One region of the Solwaraspora sp. WMMB335 genome, then DNA from elsewhere that is predicted to be linked to it. Evidence: riboswitches for the same ligand, from Rfam matches in the RefSeq annotation. Region 1 holds a riboswitch; each other region holds the start of a gene.
What was found. A riboswitch is a leader RNA that binds a small molecule or an ion and turns the genes downstream of it on or off. The one in region 1 is predicted to bind cyclic di-AMP.
Positions count from the first base shown of each region.

Region 2: it holds a riboswitch for cyclic di-AMP, as region 1 does, so the genes downstream of both, ACN27F_RS09485 (NlpC/P60 family protein) here and ACN27F_RS18635 (NlpC/P60 family protein) in region 1, are expected to answer to the same signal.
Region 3: it holds a riboswitch for cyclic di-AMP, as region 1 does, so the genes downstream of both, ACN27F_RS21265 (coiled-coil domain-containing protein) here and ACN27F_RS18635 (NlpC/P60 family protein) in region 1, are expected to answer to the same signal.

Region 1 covers NZ_JBMHMF010000001.1:4,326,980-4,329,236, reverse strand. Annotated here, with positions in the region: gene ACN27F_RS18640 (NlpC/P60 family protein) at 1-459, shown strand, start outside; cyclic di-AMP (ydaO/yuaA leader) riboswitch at 715-857, shown strand; gene ACN27F_RS18635 (NlpC/P60 family protein) at 956-1,894, shown strand; gene dcd (dCTP deaminase) at 2,041-2,257, opposite strand, start outside.
Region 2 covers NZ_JBMHMF010000001.1:2,252,266-2,254,522, reverse strand. Annotated here, with positions in the region: gene ACN27F_RS09490 (sigma-70 family RNA polymerase sigma factor) at 1-16, shown strand, start outside; gene ACN27F_RS09485 (NlpC/P60 family protein) at 102-1,061, opposite strand; cyclic di-AMP (ydaO/yuaA leader) riboswitch at 1,072-1,200, opposite strand; gene ACN27F_RS09480 (DUF6232 family protein) at 1,620-2,257, shown strand, end outside.
Region 3 covers NZ_JBMHMF010000001.1:4,908,827-4,911,083, forward strand. Annotated here, with positions in the region: gene ACN27F_RS21260 (glycoside hydrolase family 65 protein) at 1-70, shown strand, start outside; gene ACN27F_RS21265 (coiled-coil domain-containing protein) at 114-1,139, opposite strand; cyclic di-AMP (ydaO/yuaA leader) riboswitch at 1,142-1,275, opposite strand; gene ACN27F_RS21270 (potassium channel family protein) at 1,570-2,247, shown strand.

The DNA.
Region 1 (2,257 bases):
ATCAACGCCGAGATCGATCGTTTGGAAGACATGCGGGCCGACGCCTACCAGACAACCGGCTACACCGGCGGGTCGGGCGCCTCCGGCCCTTGCCCGGCGGCCTCGGTCGGCGGTGCCGCCGCCACCGCGGTCGCGACCGCGTGCGCGCAGATCGGCAAGCCGTACGTCTGGGGCGCGACCGGCCCCAACGCATTCGACTGTTCAGGGCTTACCCAGTACGCCTGGTCGAGTGCGGGGGTGGGTCTCACCCACTACACCGGTTCGCAGTGGAACCAGGGTAGGTCGGTCAGCCGAGCCGAGGCGCTGCCAGGAGATCTCGTTTTCTTCTTCAGTGATCTGCATCACGTAGGCGTGTACATCGGTAATGGTCTGATGGTGCACGCGCCGAGCTCCGGTCAACCGGTGCAAATGGCGAATATCGACCACATGCCGATCGCTGGATTCAAACGGGTCGGGTGATTGTTGCAGGTCAGCTGGTTGTAGAGGTGGATCGATCAGTGCTCGGCGGCTGTCGACGATGCCGGTAGGCCGGTGCTGCGGCGCTGGTCTGCAGGCCGCGATTCGAACGCATGAGCGACTGCGACTACTGCACGATTAGCAATCATCTGCCTACGGAAAGAAATGTCCATCGTCGTCGCTTGCGTACGGAGAACAGCGCTCTCTACTCTTGGGGATCGTCGAGTCGAGATGACGTCAGCCAACCAGGTTGACCTCGACCCGACACCGCCTAATCGTCACACATCACGAGCCGGGGACCCACGGTAACTCGGGGTGAATCCGCAGGATCAGCTGCGGTAGGGCGTCTCCTTTCCGCCCGAACCCGTCAGCTAACCCGGTAGGCGGTCTGGGGAGAAGGAGTCCGGTGGCTACGAGCGCCCCTCGGCGGCGCCCCGGATGGTCCGAGCGGGACCACGGGTGCACAACGCCGCGTACCCATCAACAGATTCTTCGGGCGGTGGTAGCCGTTGCTGCCAGCGCCGGACTGCTGCTGGCCGGATCGCCCGCACAGGCCCAACCTACCGTGGCGCAGATCGAAGCCCAGATCGACGACGTCTGGGCGGAACTCGAACCGACGATCGAACGGCACAATGCCGTACGTCAGGATCTGGCCGGGAAGAAGAAGCAGGCCGAGGCCCTCGGTAAGAAGATTCAGCCCTTGCAGATCCAGATCGATCTGGCGATGGACCGGGTCAGCGAGTTCGCCGCACGGTCGTACAAGGGCGGCAGCCCTTCGGCGATCAACGCGATCCTGGTCAGCGGCCAGCCCACCCACCTGGCCGACCAGTTGGAACTGCTCGACCAGTTCGCCCGCAGGCAGGCCCGCGACGTACAGGCGGTCGTCGACCTCAAGGACAAGTACGCCGCGCAGAAGGCGCCCCTCGACGAACTGATCGGGGAGCTGACCCAGACCGAAGCACAGTTGGCGGCGAAAGCCAAGGACATCGACGCCGAGGTGGACCGGCTGCAGGAACTGCGGCTGCAGGCGTACGGGTCGACGAACACGCTCGGCTCGCTGCGGCCCGCACCCTGCCCGGCCACCTACCCCGGTGGTGCGGCCGGCAAGGCCGTCACCTTCGCCTGCGCGCAGATCGGCAAGCCGTACGTGTGGGGATCAGCCGGGCCCAACAGCTACGACTGCTCGGGCCTGACCTCGGCGGCCTGGCGCCAGGGCGGCGTTTCGCTGCCGCACAACGCGGCCCGGCAGCGGCAGGTGATGGCGTACGTCGACCGGTCCGAGCTGCGACCGGGTGACCTGATCTTCTACTACAGCGGGCTGTCGCACGTCGGCATGTATGTCGGGGACGGCTGGATCGTCCACGCGCCGCAGGCCGGCTCCCCGGTGCAGATGCGCAAGATCGGTTCGGACGTGCACAGCTACGGCCGGCCCGGATAACTTCACTCCTCCCCATGGCCTGGCGCTAGCCGCGGATCCCCCCGTCGTGCGGCGGCACCGGCCGTTTGAAGGGCGTCCTCCCATGCCTCCCCCCGGCTTGGGAGGACGCCTTTCGCTACACCTGGTCGGCCTATCCCGTCTTGGACCTATCCCGTCGGCCAGGTCTGCCACCGTTGCCAGGACCGGCTCGGCGTCGGCCCCCGCTGACCCTGGTAGCGCGAGCCGTAGACCGATGATCCGTACGGATGCTCGGCGGCTGACGAGAGCCGGAAGATGCAGAGCTGGCCGATCTTCATGCCTGGCCAGAGCATTATCGGCAGGTTCGCGACGTTGGACAGCTCGAGCGTGACGTGACCGGAGAAA
Region 2 (2,257 bases), 2.1 Mb from region 1:
TCTGCAGGCCGCCTGAGCCGAGCCCATGATGACGGTGGCCGGCGTCTCCTGCCAGTAGGAGACGCCGGCCACCGGTGTCCCAGGGGACGGCGCAGACGGCGTCAGCGCACCCTGCCGTAGCCGTACGGGGTCATCATGTCCACGCTGGCCAATTCGACGGCGCGACCGAAAGTCGGTGCATGGATCACCTTGCCGCTGCCGACGTACAGCCCGACGTGGTTGAGGTTGCTGTAGAACACCAGGTCACCCGGCTGTAGAGAACCACGGTCGATCTTGGCGACCACGTCCCACTGCATCGCGGCGTTGTGCGGCAGGCTCTTGCCGGCCGCCCGCCAGGCAGCGAGGGTCAAGCCCGAACAGTCGTAGCCGTTGGGACCGTCGGCGGCCCAGACGTACGGCTTGCCGATGGCTCCGTAGGCGAACTCGACCGCCGTGCCGGCGGCGCCGGAGACCGACGGCACAGGTCCGGTGTACGACGAACCGGTCTCGGTCGCGGTGCCGTAGGCCTGCTCCCGCTTGGCCATCAGCTCGTCGATGTCGGCTTCGATCTGCTTCTTACGGTCGGCCAGCTCCTTCACCTGGGCATCCTGCTTCTTGAGCGCCGCCTGCAGCTTCTCCTGCTCAGCCAGGTAGGTCAGCTGGGTGTCGGTGAAGCTGGTGAGCCGCTGCTGCCGGTCGCGGGCCAGGTGGTCCAGGGTGCCCAGCCGGTCGACGAAGCTGCCGGATGTCCCGTCGAGTAGTGCGCTGGCGGTGCTCAGGCCGCCGGATTTGTATGCCGTGATCGCGATCTGCCCGACTTCCGTCTCTGCCCGGGCCAGCTCGGCCTCCAACGGGCCGAGCTGGGAGTTGATCTTCTCGGCTGCCGCCCGGGTCGCCTTGGCCTCCTCACGGAGCCGGTTGTACGACTCGACGACCTTTGCCAACTCGGCCGATTCCTCGTTGATCTGCTGCGTGAGTTCGCTGACGCTGGGCTGGGCGGAGGCCGCGGCGGCGGGTACGACCAAGCCGAGGACCACGCCGGCCAGCGTGAGGGTGCGCAGCAGAATCCGCGCTGATGACAAGAACGCAGAACCCTTCTTCCATCGCCGCCTCCCGGGTTAGCTGACGGATTCGGGCGGGAAGATCGCCCTACCGCGTCGGACGCGGATTCACCCCAGATGCTCGGTGGGTCCCCGAGTCACTGACAGTCGATCACAATTTGATTACTGAACGTAATCTCTGTCGTGAATGATTCGGCGGCACCGGACCGGCGTCACCACTGTCGGTGACTGGCGACCGGACCAGCGGAACCAATTTAGCCGTAACGCTTGTGACCGGAAAGTAGCGTGATCGTGATTAACGACATTGCGACGGGTCGGTGAGACATCTTGGTAACGGAAAGTATCGACTCGAGGTGTTACCGTGATCCAAGACCAAATTGTCGCTTTAGTAAGTTGAGGCAGTTGCTGCCGGCGGGTAACTCTGACAAATTACCCGTAAAGCCTCCAATTGGCGTCCAGGATGCGTCCTGCCGTACGGCATTCTGCTAGGTGGCAGATTGCTCATCTTCCATCGAGTAGCTCGCTGTTTGCACAATGGACCCGCAAGGTCAGCGCCGCACAAGCCCTTCGGAGGCCGCTATGCGTGCTACTCGCCAGACCCCGTCGTTGCGTGGATCCCCGCCGATGCGCGACGCCAGCCGCCCTCGCGGGTGGAACCCCCCGCCGGCGACCGTCCCGGCAACCCCATCGACCTACCCGGCGCCGGCGACGCGCAACAGCCGGGCCGCGACATACGGACAGCAGCCCGTGGCCGGGGCCGCGTCGGTCGGCCGGGGCAACGGTGGATCGGACGGCCTACCGGCGTACTACCGTCAGCCTGGCATCCGCGTCACCCGGGACTGGTTCGTCGTCGCCGGTCAGCGTTACGCCATCCGTGACATCGCGCAGTTGCGTATCGCCCGGGGGGCCCGGGACCGGATCACCGCCCGGGCGGTGGCTCTCGTCGCGGTGATGCTGGCCGGGATCGCGCTGGTGATCGGGTTCACCCGAGGCTTGGACGAGGTCAGCGCCGGTGCCTACCTGGCCCTGTTCGTCGCCGCGTTCGTCCCGGTCGGCCTGGCCTGGCTCGGCGATCGGCTACGGCCCCGCCCGTACGAGCTGTGGGGCCGTCACCAGCAGACGTGGAAGCTGCTGTTCAGCAGTGACGAGGAGCGCCAGTTCGGGCAGGTGCGCCGAGCGGTGATGCGGGCGCAGGAGGCGTCCCGGCTGGCGAGGGC
Region 3 (2,257 bases), 580 kb from region 1:
GGCGTCCGGGCCGCCGCCGCAGCAGCCGGCCGGTCGGGCCCCGGTACGTCGGTCGGCCCGCACCGAGTGACCGGGCCGCACACCGGGCCCGGTCCGTACGTCGTCCGAGCCGGTCAGAGCAGGGACAGGTGCACGTGGTTGGTGTGGTCGCTGCTCGGGTCACCGCCGGCTCCGCTGTACGAACTCCAGCCGGTGGCCGGGAACCAGACCTGGCGGTACCAGATGACGTAGAGGATGCCGAGTCGGTCGGCGTTGCGGACCAGGAACGCGGTCAGGTTGTTGCCGTACAGCCGGTCGTCCCCGGTGGCGTCGCCACCGAATCCGTTCTGTTGCGCCGAGAAGTCGCAGGCCCGCCCCTTCGGATGTTCGAACGGTCCACCCGGACGGAAGCACGACACGAAACGGGTGAAGCCAACCCGCTTGGCCTCGTTGAGCGCGTGCATCGTGCGCGGCGTGATGCAGCCGGTGGTGGTGGGGTCGTCGAGGCTGCAGGACTGCGACGGCCAGGAACCGTCCGAATTGCGGGGGGCCTGGCGGGCCACCGGCGAGGTGGCGGAGACGAAGCCGTTGGTGGCGACCGCGCCGACCAGACGCAGCGCCTTCTCCGCCTCCTCCTTCTGCCGCCGCATCACGGTGAGTTGCTGCTCCTCGCGGGCGACCTCGGCGTCGATCGCCGCCTTGGCCCGTTCCGCCTGCTCGCGCGCCTCGTTCAACTCGCGGACCCGCTTGTTGTCGTGCATGGCGATCATGTCGAGGCCCTCGGCCCGTTCCAGCAGGGCGTCCGGGCTGGCGCTGTTGAGTAGCACCATGACCGGGGTTATCCGGCCGAGTCGGTACGAGTTGGAGGCGACTTCGCCGATCTGTGGGCTGAGCGCGGCCAGCCGTTCCTCTACCTTCTCCAGTTCCAGGCTGAGCTGCAGCTGTCGCTTGCGGGACTCCTCGACCGCAGTTCTGGCTTCGACGAAGCCGCGTCCGGTCGACTCGAGGACCTCACTCAGCAGGGGCGGCTCGCCCTCGTCGTCGGGATCGGCCGGCGCGGCGGCGGCCGGTGCGGCCAGCACGACGAACCCGGCGAATAGCGCGGTCACCGTGGCCAGTGCCGCGGCCAGCGGCAACCGCTGGCGCAGGGGTGCGGACATCCTGTTCCTCTCCTTGGCCGCCGACCGAGTTAGCTGACGGGTTCGGGACGGAACGATCCCTACCGCAGTTGCGGATTCACCCCGGTGAACGTGGGTCCCCGGCTCACCCCGCAGGGTGATTGGGCGGCGGTCACCGCCGGCACCGATGGGGCGCCGCCGGGCGGAGACCGCGGGCAAGCTTACCGGATCGGTGATCGGCTTCAACACCTCGCAGGGCGTCGCTGACCAGGAAGAAATCCGTTACCGGGCAACGACATTCGGTGATGTCCACTGTCTGCAGTCGCAGTGACACCGGTGGTTGTCGCAAGGCGATCCGAGGGGCCCGGCCGCAGGACGGCCTGAGAGCATTTAGGGTGCAATTGTCGGTTAATTATTTGGTTGCTGGTGATTGGTGCTCTTGACGATGGACACGGGTGCGGAAGGTGACGGAGTGGCGGACGGCCGCCAACCGGACGACGGGGTGCCGGACGACGGCGTCGTGGTGATCGGTCTCGGTCGATTCGGCGGGCAGGTGGCACTGTCCCTGCTGCGGCTCGGGCATCCGGTGCTCGGCATCGACGAGCATCCCAAGCGGGTACAGCACTGGGCCGAGCGCCTGCCACGGGCGGTGGAGGCCGACTCGACCGACGAGGACAGGCTGAGGCAACTCGGGGTGCCCGGCTTCCGGCGCGCGGTGGTGGGGATCGGCTCGGAGGTCGAGTCGAGCATCCTGACCGTCGTGGCGCTCACCGAGATCGGCATCGAGGAGATCTGGGCGAAGGCGATCACCGCCAAGCACGGTCGGATCCTGGCTGCCGTCGGCGCGCACCACGTGATCTTCCCCGAAGCGGCGATGGGTGAGCGGGTGGCTCACCTGCTGGCCAGCAAGATGCTCGACTTCATCGAGTTCGACGACGGGTTCGCGATCGCCAAGGTGTGCGCTCCGCCGGAGACCGTCGACCGGACCCTTGCCGAATCCCGGCTGCGCCAGCAATACGGCGTCACGGTGGTCGGGATCAAGGAACGGGACGCCGACCTGCGCTACGCCTGCGGACGGACCCGCATCCCGAGCGGCGCCCTGCTCATCGTGGCCGGTGCCACCACGGACGTCCAGCAGTTCGGGCGCTAAGGCAAGGGTT